DNA from 3 places in the Nonomuraea sp. NPDC049152 genome. Region 2 is predicted to be linked to each of the others. Evidence: riboswitches for the same ligand, from Rfam matches in the RefSeq annotation. Region 2 holds a riboswitch; each other region holds the start of a gene.
The links. A riboswitch is a leader RNA that binds a small molecule or an ion and turns the genes downstream of it on or off. The one in region 2 is predicted to bind cobalamin.
Positions count from the first base shown of each region.

Region 1: another riboswitch for cobalamin. It lies ahead of AB0B45_RS50095 (ATP-binding cassette domain-containing protein); the one in region 2 lies ahead of cobN (cobaltochelatase subunit CobN).
Region 3: another riboswitch for cobalamin. It lies ahead of AB0B45_RS43065 (ribonucleoside-diphosphate reductase subunit alpha); the one in region 2 lies ahead of cobN (cobaltochelatase subunit CobN).

Region 1 covers NZ_JBEZDO010000060.1:5,529-11,750, forward strand. Annotated here, with positions in the region: gene AB0B45_RS50065 (hypothetical protein) at 146-391, opposite strand; gene AB0B45_RS50070 (sulfurtransferase) at 542-1,384, opposite strand; gene AB0B45_RS50075 (hypothetical protein) at 1,800-1,925, shown strand; gene AB0B45_RS50080 (hypothetical protein) at 1,960-3,048, opposite strand; partial or broken gene AB0B45_RS50085 (helix-turn-helix domain-containing protein) at 3,263-3,388, opposite strand; partial or broken gene AB0B45_RS50090 (hypothetical protein) at 3,446-3,658, shown strand; cobalamin riboswitch at 3,831-4,032, shown strand; gene AB0B45_RS50095 (ATP-binding cassette domain-containing protein) at 4,164-5,915, shown strand; gene AB0B45_RS50100 (hypothetical protein) at 5,912-6,222, shown strand, end outside.
Region 2 covers NZ_JBEZDO010000017.1:73,515-79,736, reverse strand. Annotated here, with positions in the region: gene AB0B45_RS28450 (precorrin-8X methylmutase) at 1-72, opposite strand, end outside; gene cobG (precorrin-3B synthase) at 69-1,316, opposite strand; cobalamin riboswitch at 1,334-1,519, shown strand; gene cobN (cobaltochelatase subunit CobN) at 1,552-5,142, shown strand; gene AB0B45_RS28435 (cobyrinate a,c-diamide synthase) at 5,097-6,222, opposite strand, start outside.
Region 3 covers NZ_JBEZDO010000036.1:71,275-77,496, forward strand. Annotated here, with positions in the region: gene glmS (glutamine--fructose-6-phosphate transaminase (isomerizing)) at 1-676, shown strand, start outside; gene AB0B45_RS43050 (alpha/beta hydrolase) at 697-2,127, opposite strand; gene AB0B45_RS43055 (helix-turn-helix domain-containing protein) at 2,207-2,782, shown strand; gene AB0B45_RS43060 (tripartite tricarboxylate transporter substrate-binding protein) at 2,847-3,752, shown strand; cobalamin riboswitch at 3,757-3,955, shown strand; gene AB0B45_RS43065 (ribonucleoside-diphosphate reductase subunit alpha) at 4,045-6,222, shown strand.

The DNA.
Region 1 (6,222 bases), on a different contig from region 2:
GCTGTCCCTTTCCCCGGTACCGGCGACGCCCTCACCACTTTGTGGGGCGGGTGCGCGCCGGCCACGTGGAGCCCGGGATGGGAGCGTGTGGGCCTCTTCGGTCCCAGCCACCCCGGAGCAGGCCGCCACCTGGCGACTGTGGATGTCAACGGTCTTCATGCCACTCAACCGACGCATGGTCGAGACGATCGACTCCCATGCCCACCTCCTGCGCGAGGACACCAGCCCAGAACCCCTGAAAGAGCTGTGCGCGATCGCTCAGATACAACGCGCGCACACCATGACATGTCCATCCGTCAGCCTGCTGCCTGGCCGCAGCATCGGCGGGCGGCGGATGGGCCTCGATGGACGCTCCGGAGTTGATCAGTTCGGTGGCGTGGGCGTGGTGCACCTGGTGGATGTCGACGCATCGGGGTGGTGCCGCCGGTGGAGGTGCAGGTGTTGCCGTGCTCGGGGCACACGCCCCACGGGACGCCGCAGGCGGGCGCCGAGCCCCGCCAACGGGCGGGGCGGCACCGCTCTGTGGGCCTGCCGGAGACACTCAGACGTTGTCCCAGATCCGGCCGTCGCCCAGCTCGACGGGGACACCGACGAGGGAGCCGTACTCCGTCCACGACCCGTCGTAGTTGCGTACCTCGGACAGGCCGAGCAGCTCGTGCAGGACGAACCACGTGTGCGCGGAGCGCTCGCCGATTCGGCAGTAGACGATCACCTGGCCCTCCGGCTCGCCATAGAGCGCGCGCAGCTCTCCCTGGGACCTGAACGTGCCGTCGGAAGCGCAGGCCCTGGACCAGGGAACGTTCGTGGCGGTGGGCACGTGTCCAGGCCGCTGCGCACCCTCCTGAGGCAGGTGGGCAGGGGCCAGCAGGCGGCCCGCGTACTCGTCGGGCGAGCGCACATCGATCAGCTTGACGCTGCCGACGCCCTTGATCACGTCTTCCCGCAACGCCCTGATGTCGGTGCGGGGCTCGTGGGCGAGGTAGACCGTAGGTCGGCGGGCAGGCTCATCGAGAGTGAGCGCCCTGCCTTCGAGCTCCCACTTCTTACGTCCGCCATCGAGCAGCCGGACGTCCGCGTGGCCGTAGATCGTGAAGTACCAGTAGGCGTAGGCCGCGAACCAGTTGCTGTTGCCCCCGTAGAGCACCACCGTGTGATCACTGGAGATGCCTTTTCTGGCCATCAGCCTTTCGAACCCGGCCTTGTCGACGAAGTCCCTCCGGACGGGATCCTGCAGGTCCGTGGTCCAAGTCAGGCGAACCGCTCCCGGCAGATGACCTCTGTCGTAGGCGGAGGTGTCCTCGTCCACTTCGACGAAGACCACCCGGGGGTCGCTCAGATGCGCCTGCGCCCAGTCAGCGTCCACCAGCGCCGTGTCCCTGCTCATTTTGGAAAGCCCTCTCTGTCCGGACATTTGCTGGGTCCAGCGTGAAGCCGGCCGATGGACGCCGGATGACAGAGCCAATGACGGATCTCGGAGACCGTCAATCAATCATCAAGATCGTGAGTGCAGGATCCAGAGGCCAACCAAGTTCGACGACTTGGGGACCTCTGATGAAGTGGAATCAGCTCACGACAGGCGCCGGCACGCTGCTCCTCGCCACCATGCGAGCACTCGAAGTGCCCAGCCGAGTGCGAGAAGCTCTCCAACGCCTGGTCGAAGCTGCTGGAGCCGCACATCAAGGACTGAGCTGTCAGCGACCGAGGACTGAAAGACCATGTCGGCAGGGGACACCGCCCACACGCGGTGCTGCCATGCCGGCCACGGCATGGAACTCGACTGGCCAGAGCGGTCGCGATGCTTGACCACGCTCACGCTTGGTCAGCCGGAAGGGGCGCGCACCTCGTGGTCGGCGGCGCTTGACGCATTCGAGGGCGTCGGCGTGCCGAAGGCTGACGAGGTGCGCGCCCGGCTGACCGTCGGGTGAGCGCCCGGGGGCTGGTGCCCACCCGACGGTCAGGTCAGGACAGCTTCCACAGCTGTTGGTTGCCCGGCTTGTTGCAGTCGATCGCCCAGATGGGCCTGCCGCCGTTGTCGTCGACGGTCAGGCAGCCGCCTTGTGGGTAGCCGTGGGTCATGTTGTAGACGTTCTTGATGCTGTACCAGCCGTCTCCTTCGGGGTCGATGAAGCGCCACAGCTGGGTGGGGCCGTGGTGGACGCGTTTGTCCTCGACCCGCCAGTTGTTCGGGATGACTTCCAGGACGTTGCCGGTGGCGGGGACCTCGATTTCCCAGGTGCCGTCGCCCTTGTCCCACACGGTGCGTCTGCCGAGGGAGAAGCCGCCTTGTGCGGTGATGGTCAGCTGCTTGCCGTGCTCGAGACGGTTACCCGGAACGGGCTTGGAGCCGTCGCCGCCGCCCTGGCATCCGTCCTCCAGGTCCTCATCCCCGCAGTCCGGCTTGTTCTCGACGCCGTAGGGGGCGAATGTCACACTGGTCTGCCAGTCGTTGCAGCCGCCGGCGCCGCAGGACCCGAGATAGTCGTCCTCTCTGACCTGGACGCCGTCGTCGGCGCGGTTGGCCGTCTCTGGCTCGATCCACTGGATCCGGTCGCGCTGGCCCTTACGTCCCTTGAGCGTGGCTTCGCCCTTCTCGAAGATGGCGATGCTGTAGGAGAACGTCTGCTGGGTGCCGTCCGCGCCGAGGTCGACCGTTTCCTGCTCGAGGATCGGCCTGCCGTCGGGGCAGTCGTCGCACCGCAGCTTGCTCAGGTCGACTCGGCTGTCGTCGGCGATGAGCACGTGGTATCCGAACGGGAGCTGGTCGTCGACCCCTGGACCGTCGTTGTTCCAGACGTCGTCAAGGACCGCCCGCATGTACTCTCGGCGATCATTCGCCTTCTGGGCCTCGTTCTTGAAGTGCCGCACGATGGCCTTGATGAGCTCTTTGGCCAGTCGGCGGCCGATCTTGGCCACGACAACCGGCAGGATGCGTTGCTGAACTCCGGCATTGACCTGGGCCGTGGCGGCCTGTGCCGTACCCGCGGCCCCGAATACCAGGCTCGCGCCCACGATGATGCCGACGAGCGCGCCGGCGATGCTTCGTTTCACTTGTGTCCACTCCTCGAGAACGGGATCTTTCTCGCTGGAGAGTCCACAAGATTCGCCTTGACAGCTGATTACTCGGTGATAGGTGAGCAGGTCCGCGAAGTCGACACAACGTCTATCCGCAGTCCAAGGACGAGGCCGTGTTCACCACCCTGGCGGAGATCGTCGCCTGGTGCGCCCGCTGGGGCCGGTAGCCGACGGGGCCGCCGTTGCGTCAGATCTCCCGGGTGATCGTCGAGGTCGGCCGGTCGAGCCGCCTGGCGATCTCGGCCTAGGAGAGCCCGTCGGCGAGTCCGGCCGCGATGCGCTCGCGGTCCTGCTGGGTCAATCGTCCTCCTGGTATGCCACCAGTGTTGCCTTCGCCGCCATTCATGCATCGAGATCCCTCCGGCGCCGCCCGGCGAGTGCCCGCATCCGAGCCATCGGTGAGCGTGCCATCGCGACCTTGAAGACCTGGAAGGTCCTGACCAAGCTGCGCTGCTGCCCACATCGCTCGACCGCACTCGTGCAGGATTCTGACGCCTCGGCGGATACATCAAAGATCATGCTTGAGGCACCTGTGGGAGATGATCCGCACTCGATGGTTACGAACGTGGACTCGCCGCGTTGGTGATTGGAGTCGATGGTTCGATACGCATCGGCGATGGGCTTGTATGAGCGGATCTCACGGTCAGTCGATCGCAGCAGGGCAGGCGGCTGGCGGTGCGCCAGGAGTTCGGTGACGCCACGTCGCTCTGCCGGTGCATGTGCGAGACGGGCGCCACTTGGTCGCTGATCACCTGCTATCGAACGGTTGGTCCCGGTGTGCGACGATGAGCGCTGAAGACGAGCGCGGACTGAGGAAGCCGGTGTGAATCCGGCGCGGTCCCGCCACTGTGATCGGCGAGCGAGTCCCGCACAAGGTCACTGCCCCGGCAACGGGGTGGGAAGGCCGGGATGAGTGTTGACCCGAGAGCCAGGAGACTCACGCGGTCGCCTCCTCAAGGAAATTGGGGCGGATCTCCCCAAGAGAGGATGGCTTGTGAGCATGACTGGCTCTCTCCTGGGATTCCGCACCGTCACGCGCTGTGATCGTTGTCGCGGAACGGCGGTCGCAGCCTTCTCCCAGGAGTCTCCCGATGGGTCTTACCCGCCCGCTCGACGGCGCGTTAGTCGCGCCGATGACACTGCGCCTTCACCGACTGTGCGCGGGATACCCGGGACGCCGGGTCCTCGAAGACCTTTACACGAGTGCGGAACCGGGCGAGTTGACTGTGCTGATCGGGCAGAACGGCACGGGCAAGTCCACGTTGTTGCGGACCATGGCCAGTCTGCAGCCGGGTCTGGCCGGTGAGGTGCTCATCGGCGAGGTCACCGTCGGCTCGGTTCCGGCCGCCGACCTGGCTCGCAGGCTGGCCACCGTCCTGACAGAACGTGATCTTCCTGCGTTGTTCTCTGCGCGGGAGGTCGCCGGGCTCGGCCGCCACCCGCACACCGGCTTCACCGGACGGCTCGGCCCGGCCGACCGCGAGATCGTCGCCTGGGCGCTGGACGCGGTCCGTGCCGGGCACCTGGCCGACCGGCAGGTGAGCGAGCTGTCGGACGGCGAGCGCCAGCGGGTACTGATCGCCCGCGCGCTGGCCCAGCAGCCGTCGGTGATCCTGCTGGATGAGCCGACGGCGTTCCTGGACGTCACCTCACGGGTGGCGCTGATGGGTCTGCTGCGCAAGCTGGCCAGGGAGCGGGAGCTGGTCATCGTGGTCTCCACCCACGATCTGGAACTGGCGCTGCGCGTGGCCGACCGCGTGTGGTTGCTGGGGCCGGACGGCGTCCTGCACACCGGCACCCCGGAGGAGCTGACCGCGCGCGGCCTGATCGGGGAGTGCTTCGACGACGACGAACTGGCCTTCGACCCGGCGGCCGGGGTGTTCGCCCTGCGACCGGCGAGCGCCAGGCGCGCCCGCCTGCCCGACGACCCGCTCCTGGAACGGGCTCTGGCCAGGGAGGGCTGGCGTGCGGACGCCGAAGGCCAAGCGTGGCTGGCCGTCGACAGCACCGAGCACGGATACCGGGTCGCCTACGACGGCCGGAAGATCGCCTTCGCCACGGTCGCCGAGGTCGCGGCCTGGGCCAGGCAAGTGGACGGCGAGCCCGGCCTGCTGCCCGCCGATCACGGCGCTCTGGCTGTGGCTGTCGCCGACGTGAGCACCGTCGGCGGCTACTTCGAGCTGGAGCTCGGCCCTGTGGAACCAGGCTGGTTCGCTTTCATGGACCCCTCAGCGCTGGCCGAGCGGATCGAGGAGGTCGCGGAAGCCCTTGGCGCCAAGGAGACCAGGGTCGCCGCGTCCATCCTGTTCCAGGGGCTGGCGGCGAGGTTGTGGTCACCGGTCGTCGGCGCGGCCGTGGCCCACGACCTGCTCCTCGACCTGGAGCACCTGTACTGGCGCCCGGCGCCCAGCGGACCTCTCCCGCTCAGGGCCCACCCCTTGGCCGGATGGCGCACCGCCCCTCCCGGTCTGATCTACCGCACCGTCGTCACCGACCTGCTCGAACCGCTCACCGCCATGGTGAGCGGCATCGTCAAACTCGCCCCAGGGCTGCTCTGGGGCAACGCCGCGTCCGCGCTGGCGGGCACCGTCCGCGCCCTGGCCCGCCAGCGACCGGAACTGACCGCCAAGGCCGTGATGCTCGGCCGCGAACTCCTGGAGACCGGACTTCTGCGCGGCACCGGAGAGCTGGCCGAACCCGCCCCCGGCCACCCCTTCTTCGTACGGCGCAGCTGCTGCCTCTACTACCGCCTGCCCGACGGCGGCAAGTGTGGCGACTGCGCGCTGATCCCCACCCAGACCCGCCAACAGCAATGGGCGCGAGAAACGCGAGGCACATCGTGAGTCACACCGTCGTCGAAGAGCAGGGCACAGGCACACTGCACGTGTGGCCGCTGCCTACGGACGAGGAGACCCTTCTCGCCCTGGTCACCGACCTGTTCGAGCGCCACTGGGAGCACATCTGGTTCGGCGTGATCGTGCAGGGCGCGGCCTGGGAGGTCGCCGCACCCAACGCCCCGGAGCGCATCAGCGTCTTCGACGGCTACGTCACCGTCGACTTCGGCCGCTGGCACTTCCACCTGTGCATCGGCGAGCACACCGCCAGCGGACCGGAGCTCGGCGCGATCCGCCGCTGCTCACGCGCCGAGCT
Region 2 (6,222 bases):
GTCGCTCTCGGCGCGGATGGTGGCGAACGAGCGCCGGTAGATCTCCGCGCCGTCGCGGATGTAGTCGGTCATTTCCCCTCTTCTTCGGTACGGCCTGCGACCCGGTAGCCGGTCGGAGTGGCGACGATGTCGACCACCTCTCCGGCGGGACGCCCGCAGCGCCGCTCGCACCCGGCCCAGTGGACGGGACGGGCCTCTGGTTCGTGGTCCGGCCGCTCCGCCCAGCGTCGCGCGTCGAGCTGGACGTCGGCCAAGGACTTCGCGCAGCCGGGGCGGCCCGTGCAGGCGCTTAGCCCGGCCCACGAGGTGCCGGGGACGGTGACCAGGCCCGCCTCGGTGAGCCTGTCCGCGACCGGTTGCACGGCATCGGGCGGCAGGCCGGGCAGGACGACGGTACGCCACGGCGTGACGCGGGCCTCGAGGGCGGCGTCGGCGAGCGCCGTGGCCTGGTGGGCGGACAGGCGGCCGAGCGGGACCACTACCTCGAGCGCGACAGCCCCGTCGACCTGCCGGAAAATCCCGGCATCATGCACCCGCACGCCTTCCGAGCCGGTCAGGCCGGGCTCTTCGGCCAGGTGGACCGCGGGCTGGGCGGGGCTCTCCTGGACCGCGTCGGTCAGGCGAGCCGCGAGCCGGGCGGGGCCTTCGGGGAGGTCGGTGACGCGCCACGCGGTGCCGTCGCTGAGCTCCATGAACGCGGTGGCGGCCGCGAGCATCAGCGCGACCACGTCGGACACGTCCACGGGCAGCCCGGGCCGTACGCCGCCGAGCAGCAGCACGCCGCCGGAGGGCGAGGTGGCGAGGAAGGTCACGTCGGCGCCGCAGGACAGGACGTCGCCGGTGCCGTCGTCCAGCGCGAAGAGGAAGCGGCCCGAGAGCGCGGCCAGCTCAGGGGTGCCGCACAGCCCTCTGTCCAGGGCGGCGACCAGCGGCCGGACGTCCACGAGGGACGAGGGGGCGCGACCCGCGAGGGGGGAGGCGAGGATGTTGCGCACCCGCTCGTGCGTGGCGGACGGCAGCAGCCCCGCCGCCGCCATCCGGGCCGCGAAGGCCGGCACGCTCGAAGGGTCCGAGGGGTCGGGGGCACGCAGGCCGCGGACCTGGACGTTCGCGCGGGAGGTCAGCTCGATCACGCCGGACCCGAGCTCGGCGGCGCAGGCGGCCAGCTCTCTCAGCTGGCCCGACGAGAGCGCGCCTCCCGGGATGCGGACCCTGGCGAGGGCGCCGTCCGCGGCGGTGTGGACCTGGAGAGCCCCAGGACACGCGTCAGGGCGCGCCTGGCCCGAAAAGTCGCCTATGTCCGCAGTTATGTCCACGCGGAGGATGGTAACCCGTCCAAAACCCTCTAGTCTGATCGCAGACGAGGGCGACGGAGGAAGCCGGTGCGAAGCCGGCGCGGTCCCGCCACTGTGACCGGGGAGCGAACCCCACCGCAGGCCACTGTCCGGAGACGGATGGGAAGGCCGGGGTGTGCGTCGATCCGGGAGCCAGGAGACTCCCGCACTCGTGACACCCGCGACCGGGGCGAGGACCCCGAGGGAGGAGTTCCCTGTGCCCGAGAGCACGGCCGTTCTGCTGCTGTCGACCTCCGACACCGACCTGCTCAGCGCGAGGGCGAGCGGCGCGCCGTACCGGCTGGGAAACCCCGCGAGGCTCACGGTCGACGACCTGCCCGCGCTGGTCGAGGGCACGGACCTGGTGGTGGTGCGGCTGCTCGGCGGGCGCAGGGCCTGGGAGGAGGGGCTCGACCACCTGCTCGCGGGGCCGCGCCCCGTCGTGGTGCTGGGCGGGGAACAGGCGCCCGACGCCGAGCTGATGGAGCTGTCCACGGTCAGCGGCGGCGTCTGCGCCGAGGCGCACGCCTACCTCGCCCACGGCGGCCCTGCGAACCTGGCCGAGCTGCACGCCTTCCTCTCCGACACGGTGCTACTGACCGGGCACGGGTTCGCCGCGCCCGAGCCGACCCCGACCTGGGGGCTGCTCGACAGGGAGCAGGCCGCCGAAGGTCCCGTCGTGGGCGTGCTCTACTACCGGGCGCACCACATGGCGGGCAACACCGGGTTCGTGCGGACGCTCTGCGACGCGATCGAGGAGGCGGGCGGGCGGGCGCTGCCGGTCTTCTGCTCCTCGTTGCGTACGGCGGAGCCCGAGCTGCTCGACACGCTGCGGAGGGCCGACGCGCTCGTGGTGACCGTACTGGCCGCGGGAGGCACGCGGCCCGCGACGGCGGGAGCGGGCGGCGACGACGCGGCGTGGGACGTGGGCGCGCTGGCCGAGCTCGACGTGCCGATCCTGCAGGGCCTCTGCCTGACCACGAGCAGGCAGGCGTGGGAGGAGAACGACGACGGCCTGTCGCCGCTCGACGCGGCCTCGCAGGTGGCGATCCCCGAGTTCGACGGGCGAATCATCACGGTGCCGTTCTCGTTCAAGGAGGTGGACGAGGACGGGCTGACCGTCTACGCGGCCGATCCCGAGCGGGCGGCCCGCGTGGCGGGCACCGCCGTACGGCACGCCAGGCTCAGGCACGTCCCGAACGCCGAGAAGAAGCTCGTGGTGATGCTGTCGGCCTATCCGACCAAGCACTCGCGCGTCGGCAACGCGGTCGGCCTCGACACGCCCGCGAGCACGGTGAAGCTGCTGGCCAGGCTGGCCGCCGAAGGCTACGACCTGGGCGAGGGCCTGCCCGGCGTCGCGGAGCGGGACGGCGACGCGCTCATCCACGCGCTCATCGCGGCGGGCGGCCAGGACCAGGAGTGGCTGACGGAGGAGCAGCTCGCCGCCAACCCGGTGCGCATCCCGGCCGCTGCGTACATCGCCTGGTACGACACGCTTCCCTGGGAGCTGCGCGAGGCGATGGAGCGGCACTGGGGGCCGCCGCCCGGCGAGCTGTTCGTGCACGAGGGCGACATCGTGCTCGCCGCGCTCCAGGCGGGCAACGTCGTGGTGATGGTGCAGCCGCCGCGAGGCTTCGGCGAGAACCCGATCGCGATCTACCACGACCCCGACCTGCCGCCCAGTCACCACTACCTGGCCGCCTACCGGTGGCTGTCGGCGGAGTTCGGCGCGCACGCGATGGTGCACGTCGGCAAGCACGGGAACCTGGAGTGGCTGCCGGGCAAGTCGGCGGGCATGTCGGCGGCGTGCGGGCCCGACGCGGCGCTGGGCGATCTGCCGCTGGTGTACCCGTTCCTGGTGAACGACCCCGGCGAGGGGACCCAGGCGAAGCGGCGGGCGCATGCCGTCCTGGTGGACCACATGGTGCCGCCGATGGCGCGCGCCGAGACCTACGGCGACATCGCGCGGCTGGAGCAGCTCCTGGACGAGCACGCCTCGATCGCGGCGATGGACCCGGCCAAGCTGCCCGCGATCAGGGCGCAGATCTGGACGCTGATCCAGGCGGCGCGACTCGACCACGACCTGGGGCTGGCCGACCGGCCGCACGACACGGAGTTCGACGACTTCCTGCTGCACGTGGACGGCTGGCTGTGCGAGGTGAAGGACGCGCAGATCCGCGACGGCCTGCACGTGCTGGGCGCGGCGCCCGAGGGTGCGGTGCGGGTCGACCTGGTACTGGCGATGCTGCGGGCCAGGCAGATGTGGGCGGGCACCGAGACGCTGCCTGGGCTGCGGGAGGCGCTGGGGCTCGCGGAGGACGGTACGGCGAGCCTGGCCTGCGTGGACGCGGCAGAGTCGACGGCCAGGGCGCTCGTGGAAGGCATGGAGGCCCGCGGATGGGACGTGACGGCGGCCCGCGAGGTCGCCGCGTCCATCGCGGAGGAGCGGCGGGAGCTGGTGGTGCGGATCCTGGAGTTCGCCGCCACCGAGGTCGTCCCCAGGCTGGCGAGGACCGTCGACGAGCTCGACCATCTCCTGCACGCGCTCGACGGCGGCTACGTCCCCGCGGGCCCCAGCGGCTCCCCGCTGCGCGGCCTGATCAACGTGCTCCCCACCGGCAGGAACTTCTACTCAGTCGACCCGCGTGCCGTGCCCAGCAAGCTGGCGTGGGAGACCGGCCAGGCGATGGCCGAGTCGCTTCTGGCCCGCTACCGCGCCGACACCGGCGAGTGGCCTCGCTCGGTCGGCCTGTCGGTGTGGGGGACCAGCGCCATGCGTACGGCGGGCGACGACGTCGCCGAGGTCCTCGCGCTGCTGGGGGCCAGGCCGGTGTGGGACGACGCGTCCAGGAGGGTCACCCGCCTGGAACCGATCCCGCTCGGCGAGCTCGCCAGGCCGCGCATCGACGTCACGATCCGCATCAGCGGCTTCTTCCGCGACGCCTTCCCGCACGTCGTGGCCATGCTGGACGACGCCGTGCGCATGATCGCCGCCCTGGACGAGCCCGACGAGGACAACTACGTCCGCGCCCACGTCGCCGCCGACCTCGGGACGCACGGCGACGAGCGCCGGGCCACGATGCGCGTCTTCGGCTCCCGTCCTGGCGCGTACGGCGCGGGCCTGCTCCCCCTGCTCGACAGCCGCAACTGGCGGGACGACGCCGACCTGGCCGAGGTCTACGCGGTGTGGGGCGGTTTCGCCTACGGCCGCGACCTGGACGGCGTGCCCGCCCGTCAGGACATGGAGAGCGCCTACCGGCGGATCGCGGTGGCGGCCAAGAACATCGACACCCGCGAGCACGACATCGCCGACTCCGACGACTACTTCCAGTACCACGGGGGGATGGTGGCCACCGTACGGGCGCTGACGGGACGCGCGCCCGCCGCCTACGTGGGCGACAGCACCCGCCCCGACGCCGTGCGCACGCGTACGCTGTCGGAGGAGACGTCGCGGATCTTCAGGGCGCGCGTGGTGAACCCGAACTGGCTGGCCGCGATGCGGCGGCACGGCTACAAGGGCGCGTTCGAGCTGGCCGCGACCGTCGACTACCTGTTCGGCTACGACGCCACGACAGGTGTGATCGCGGACTGGATGTACGACAAGCTCACGCAGACGTACGTGCTCGACCCCGTGAACAGGGAGTTCATGGAGAAGTCGAACCCGTGGGCGCTGCACGGCATCGCCGAGCGGCTGCTGGAGGCGGCCGAGCGGGGAATGTGGGAGCACCCCGACCCCGACGTGCTGCGCGAGCTCCAGGAGGCCTATCTCAAGGCGGAGGGCGACCTGGAGGACGACACCAGCCGCTGAGCCGACAGCGGGCTGCCTGCCCAGTGGAGGTGCAGGTAGGAGGCGGTCACCAGCGGGTCTCCGTGGCCGTCTCCCCCGCCCTCCCATCGGAAGAGGGGCTCGTCCGCACTGGTCACGGCCGTCCGGTGGAACTCGTGGCCCCGGTAGCGCTCGCCCGCGCGGGTGAGCAGGGAGTCGCGGGTGGCCGTGGCGTCGCGGTAGCCGAGGGTCAGCCTGGGCGTCATTTCCGCCTTCGCCATGATTTTTCCGCACATGGGGTGATTGTCGAGGCTCTCGCACAGGTACAGCAGGCCCGCGCACTCCGCGGCGATCGGGCCGCGGAAGGCGGCGATCTCCCGCTTGAGCGGCTCGTTGGCGGCGAGGTCGGCCGCGTACATCTCGGGAAAGCCGCCGCCGATCACGACGGCCGCCGTGCCCTCTGGGAGCGCCTCGTCGCGCAGCGGGTCGAACGTCGCCACCTCGGCGCCCGCCGCCCTGAGCAGCTCGGCGTGCTCGGCGTAGCCGAACGTGAACGCCGCTCCCCCCGCCACCGCGACCACAGAGGTCCCGCCCTTGCCGGTCTCCGAAGCCCGCAGGAGGAGGGCCTCGGCCGGGTTCCACGGCCGTTCGTCCAGCGCGGGAGCGGTCCGTGCCAGCCGTACCAGCGCCTCCAGGTCGCACGACCTGGCCACCAGCTCACCCAGCCGGTCCACGGCGGCCACCGCTTCGCGCCCCCGCTCGGCGGCGGGGATCAACCCCAGGTGGCGCGAGGGCGTCGACACCGCGTCGTCCCGTCTGATCGCGCCCAGCACCGGCATTCCCGCCGCCGCCAGCGCCGACCTGCACAGCTGCTCGTGCCGGTCGGAGCCCACCCTGTTGAGGACGACCCCGCCCACCCGCACCCGCGGGTCGAACGTGGCGAACCCGTGCGCGACGGCCGCGACCGACCTGCTCTGCCGCGCCGCGTCCACGACCAGCACGACGGGCGCGTCCAGCAGCCTGGCGACGTGCGCGGTCGAGGCGAAGTCCGTGTCCCCCCTGCCGTCGAACAGCCCCATCACGCCCTCGACCACCGCGACGTCCGCGCCCGCCGCCCCGTGC
Region 3 (6,222 bases), on a different contig from region 2:
CAGGGAGGTCGACGGCGGCATCTACCTGCACGCGGGCCCCGAGGTGTCGGTGGCCTCCACCAAGGCGTTCACCTCGACCGCGGTCGCCTTCGCCCTGCTCGCCCTGCACTTCGGGCGGGTGCACGACCTGTCGCCCGCCGACGGCCGCCGCATCGTCGAAGGACTGCGCGAGCTGCCGACGCAGATCGAGAAGATCCTCAAGCAGGGCGACCGCATCGCCGAACTGGCCAGGAAGTACGCGGTGCACCCGAGCATGATGTTCGTCGGCAGGGTGCGGGGCTACCCGGTGGCCCGCGAGGGTGCGCAGAAGCTCAAGGAGATCTCCTACATCCACGCCGAGGCCTACCCGGCCAGCGAGCTCAAGCACGGGCCGCTCGCGCTGATCGGGCCCGAGCTGCCGACCGTGGCGATCGTCCCGGACGACGAGCTGCTCGACAAGAACCTCACCACGCTGGGCGAGATCAGGGCGCGCGGCGGGCGGGTGCTCATGATCGGCCATCGCGAGCCCGACGCCAAGCTGGCCGACGACGTGATCGTGATTCCGAAGAACGAGATCGAGCTTGACCCGATCCTGCTCACGATCCCGCTGCAGCTGCTGGCCTACCACGCGGCCGTGGCCCTGGAGCGCGACGTCGACAAGCCGCGCAACCTGGCCAAGAGCGTCACCGTGGAGTAGGCGGAACGAGAGGGAGGCCCTCAGGGGAGCAGCAGGCCCCAGTAGAGGGCCCAGGGGATCATGACCGCGCCCGCCGTGACGAGCAGGCCGAGCCGTACCCGCTCGGAGCGCCGCTCGGCCCTCCGCCAGGCGCGCGCGGTCAGCACGGTGGCGACGGCGACGGCGACCGTCAGCGCCTGCAGCAGCAGCCAGAGCACGGGCCGTCCCGCCAGGACCGGTCCGGGCTCGGCCAGCTTGCCGCCCGTCCTCATCAGGAACATCAGGTAGCCGAAGCCACCGGCCACCACGGCCAGCCCCGAGCCCGCCAGCAGCCTGGGCGCGGCGCTCGACGCCACCCCCGTGCCCCTGATCCGGCGGACGCCGGCGGCGAGCGGATAGCCGAGGAAGGCGACCAGGAACAGCAGGAGCGCGGCGGTCTGCACGGGCGCCGACTCCCACCAGGACGGCGTCGGCACCGCGATGGTCGCCGACGCCTGCTGCGCCCGCGTGGTCGCCTCCGGCGGGCTCGACAGGGGCGCGCGCCCCGCGGCGACGTCCGACACCCATGAGCCCACCAGGTCGGGGTAGCCGGGGGCCAGCTCGGGCAGCCTGGTGACGCCGCCGTCGGGGCTCTGATGGGCGGCATGGTCCGCGCCGGGGAACAGGCGCAGCGTCACGTGCTCGTTGCCGCCCTCCGCCAGGGTCCCCGCCATCAGCGGAGGGCTCTCCTTGGGCGGGGTGAGCAGGTCGTTCGTGCCCCAGATCGCCAGTACAGGCTGCCGGACCCTCCGCAGCACGGGCAGCGGGTCGTACCAGGGCTCGGGGTACAGCCCGCCGTCGGCGATCGCCCGGTACAACGTCGGCACCGCCCTGTCGGGCAGCGAGCCCGACACGCCCGCCTTGCGCAGGCCCGCCGACACCGCCCACGCCTGCTGGCGCAGCGGCTGGTGGGAGTTGGCGCCGACCAGCACCGCGAACGCGACGTCCGCGGAGCGGGAGGCGGCCAGCGGCACCACCCATCCGCCCTCGCTCAGCCCCCACAGCCCGACCCCGGCCGGATTCACACTCGGCTGGCGGCGCAGCGCCGCCACCGCGCCGAGGGCGTCGTCGGCCAGCTGCGAGTAGGACCGCACGAACATCGAGTAGCCCACGCTGCGCTTGTCGTAGACCAGCACCGCCATGCCGCGCCTGGCGAACTCCACGGCCTCGGTCATGAGCTTGGTCCTGGGCGTGCCCTCGCCCGCGCCGTGCACGAGCACCATCCCGGGCCGTGCGCCGCGTCCGTCCTTGGGGGACAGGACCGTCCCGTGCAGGGTGAGACCTCCGCTGCCCGCGAAGCTCACCTCCGTCGCGGCCAGGTCGGCGGGCACCGGCACGGGAGGCGCCGGTGCTCCGGTCGGCGCGGCCTGCGCCGCCGCCGGTACGGCCAGCGCCATCAGCACGGCCATCGCTGTGATCACGAATCGCTTCATGTCGCCGAACATACTCTGCAGAGACTTATCGGCAAAGAGGTGTCTGCAGAAATCCTTCTGGAGGACTAGGGTGATCGTCATGAAGGATGAGGAGCCATGGGTTCTTGACGATCCAGGCAAGCTGAAGGCGCTGGCCCACCCGATGCGCCGGGCCATGCTCCGTCACCTGGGCCTGCACGGTCCGGCCACGTCCACGACGCTCGGCTCGCTGCTCGACGCCAAGACCGGCACGACCAGCTACCACCTGCGCCAGCTCGAGAAGTACGGGTTCATCGAGGAGATCCCCGAGCGGTCGGCCGGACGCGAGCGGTGGTGGCGGAAGGCGGAGACGGGGGACATCAGGCTGCCCCACCCCGCCCAGCTCGCGCCCGAGGACCGCCCGGTCCTGGCCGAGTTCCATCGGATCGGGCTAGAGGAGGACAAGGGGATCCTCCTGGAGCTCCTGCCCGCCGCCTACCAGGCCGACCCGGCGTGGGTGAAGGTGTCGCGCGGCCTCGGCCGAATGACGCTGAGCGAGCTGGAGGCCTTCTTCGAGGAGTACATGCTGCTACTGAAGAAGTACAGCCGTCGCGCCGCCGACGCCCCCCAGGAGGCCAGGCCCCTCCACCTCCGCCTGCTCGCCGTCCCCGCCGACCTTTCCACCCCCGAGGCGTGACTCTCTGTGCCCTGTCAATAACATGGTGTAGCAGTGGTTGGAGGAGACGGGGGAGGGGCCGCGCATGCGCCGTCGGGAGTTCGTGGCGGGAGCGCTGGCCACGCTGGCATGCCTGGCGGGCTGCGGTACGGCCACGCGACAGGCCCCGAGCTTCTCCGTCGTGCCCGGCGGCGAGGCCTGGATCCCCATCGCCAGGGCTCTCGCCGGCCAGCTCAAGCGCGACGGCGTGGTGGCCGGCGGGACCCAGCTCACGGTGACGGGCCTGTCCACGCTCGCCGCCGCAGAGATGGCCAGGTCGAAGACGACGGGAACCCCGCTGGCCAGGCTGGTCGGAGACGTCGAGGTCCTGGTCGTCGCGAGTGCCTCCCTCTTTCGCGCATTCGACGACTTCGCGCGGCGGCTGATCGCCGAGCCCGGCGGCACCGTGCTGGGCGGCAGGCCGCAGGGGGAGTCCGACCACCTGCTGTTCGGGCTGGTCGCGCGCGGTCTCGGCGCGGACGCCAGAGTGCTCGACTACGCGGGCTACCCGACCACGGCCGACGCGGCCGAGGCGCTGCTGGCGGGCAGGGTGGGCGTCGCCGCGGGCCCGCTCGGCGAGTGGCGCAAGCGCCTCGACAAGGGGCGGGTCAGGGCGCTGGCCGTCTCCTCGGCCGAACGGGTCGAGGGTCTCGAGGCGCCGACCCTGCTGGAGTCGGGCGTGCGGGTCGACTTCGCCGACTGGTGCGGGGTGCTCGGGCCCCCGGAGATGGGCGAGCGCGAACGCGCCCAGGCGGTCGAGGTGCTCGACGAGATCGCCGAGTCGGCGCAGTGGCTGGACGCCTGCCGTACGAGGGGATGGAAGCCCCTCCCGCTCAGCGGCGACGACTTCGGGGTGTGGCTCGCGTCCGAGATCTCGAGGACCCGCGAAGTGCTCAAGGACCTCGGCCTGATCGACACAACTTGTTGGGGTAGTTGCGTCCGCGGCCACTAGATGTAGGATCCTGGTCGTCGCTGGTTCGCCCGAGCAGGGCGAAGCAAAAGGGAAGCCGGTGAGATTCCGGCGCTGCCCCGCAGCGGTGAGCGGGAACGACCGCCGTCACGAAGCACTGGGCCCATGGTCTGGGAAGCGACGGCCAGTAGGAAGCTGACGTACGCCCGCGAGTCCGAAGACCTGCCAGCGGTGTGACCTGTCCAAGGCCTCGAGGGAGGGCCAGGGGGCCTCGCGGCATGCCCGCGTGCTCTCCTCGCCTGCCCTCACGGGGGCGAGCTCGCGAGGAGAGAGCGTGACGCAGATCGTAGAGGTGGATCGCCGGCTGGCCATCGAGGAGGCCGCCGCGAGAGTGATCGCCGATCCGGAGAACTCCAGGGTCGCCGCCAGGTTGCTGGCCGAGGAGATCGCGGACGAGGCGGCCGCGCACGGCGTGCGGACCTTCTCCGAGTCGATCGCGGCCACCCACGCCGCGGGCCTGCTCCAGGACGGCCTCGCCGCCTTCGTGGCGGCCAACGCCGCGGCCCTCGACGCGCTGGTGGACGAGAGCGCCGACGACAGGTTCGAGTACTTCGGCCTGCGCACCGTCTACGACCGCTACCTGCTGCGCCACCCCGAGACGCGCGACGTGCTCGAACGCCCGCAGCACTTCATGCTGCGCGTCGCGTGCGGCCTTGTCGTATCGGTGGCCGAGGCCGCAGAGCTGTACGCGCTGATGTCCACGCTGTCGTACCTGCCCAGCTCGCCCACCCTGTTCAACTCGGGCTCCCGCCGCGCCCAGCTGTCGTCCTGCTTCCTGCTGGACTCGCCGCGTGACGAGCTGGAAGGGATCTACGAGCGCTACGGCCAGGTCGCCAGGCTGTCGAAGTACGCCGGCGGCATCGGCATCGCCTGGACCAGGGTCCGCTCGCGCGGCTCGCTGATCCGCGGCACGAACGGCCACTCCAACGGCATCGTCCCTTGGCTGCGCACGCTCGACTCCAGCGTCGCCGCCGTCAACCAGGGCGGCCGCCGCAAGGGCGCGGCCTGCGTCTACCTGGAGACCTGGCACGCCGACATCGAGGAGTTCCTCGAACTGCGCGACAACACCGGCGAGGAGGCCCGCCGCGCCCACAACCTCAACCTCGCCAACTGGGTGCCCGACGAGTTCATGCGCCGCGTCGAGGCCGACCAGCCGTGGTCGCTGTTCGACCCGAAGCAGGTGCCGCACCTCACCGACCTGTACGGCGAGGCCTTCGACGACGCCTACCGGGCCGCGGAGGCGGCGGGCCTCCACACCCGTCAGATCCCCGCGCGCACCCTCTACGGCCGGATGATGCGTACGCTCGCGCAGACCGGCAACGGCTGGATGACCTTCAAGGACGCCGCCAACCGCGCCTCCAACCAGACGGCGCGCCCGGAGAACGTCATCCACCTGTCCAACCTCTGCACCGAGATCCTCGAGGTCACCAGCGACGGCGAGACCGCCGTCTGCAACCTCGGCTCGATCAACCTGGCCGCCCACCTGGCGGGCGGCACCATGGACTGGGTCCGGCTGCGCGCCACCGTCAGGACCGCCGTGCGCTTCCTGGACAAGACGATCGACCTGGGCTTCTACCCGACGCCTGAGGCCGAGACCGCCAACCTGCGCTGGCGGCCCATCGGGCTCGGCGTGATGGGTCTGGCCGACGTGTTCTTCTCGCTGCGCCTGCCGTTCGACTCCCCTGAGGCGCTGGCGCTGTCGACGCGCATCGCCGAGGAGATCGCGCTGGCCGCCTACGACACCTCCGCCGACCTGGCCGTCGAGCGCGGGCGCCACCCCTCCTACGGCGACACCAGGGCTGCGCAGGGCGTGCTGCACCCCGACCACTACGGCGTCGGCGGCACGCCCGAGTGGACGGCCCTGCGCGCCAAGATCGACAGGACGGGACTGCGCAACTCCCTCATGATCGCCATCGCGCCGACGGCGACGATCGCCTCCATCGCGGGCTGCTACGAGTGCATCGAGCCACAGGTGTCGAACATCTTCAAGCGCGAGACCCTGTCGGGTGAGTTCCTGCAGGTCAACCGGTATCTGGTCGCGGACCTGCAGCGCCTCGGCCTCTGGACGCAGGAGATGCGCGACGCGGTGAAGCGCGCCGACGGCTCGATCCAGGACATCCAGGGGATTCCGGCGGAGCTCAAGACGCTGTACCGGACGGCGTGGGAGCTGCCGCAGAAGGCGCTCATCGACCTGGCGGCGGCGCGGACGCCGTACATCGACCAGTCGCAGTCACTGAACCTCTTCATGGCGACGCCGACGATCGGGAAGCTGTCGTCGATGTACGCCTACGCGTGGAAGCAGGGGCTGAAGACCACCTACTACCTGCGCTCACGCCCGGCCACCAGGATCGCGCAGACGACCGTGCAGGCGGCGCCCGAGCAGGCGTTCACGGTGAGCGAGGCGGTCGCCTGCTCGCTGGAGAACCCCGAGGTCTGCGAAGCCTGCCAGTAG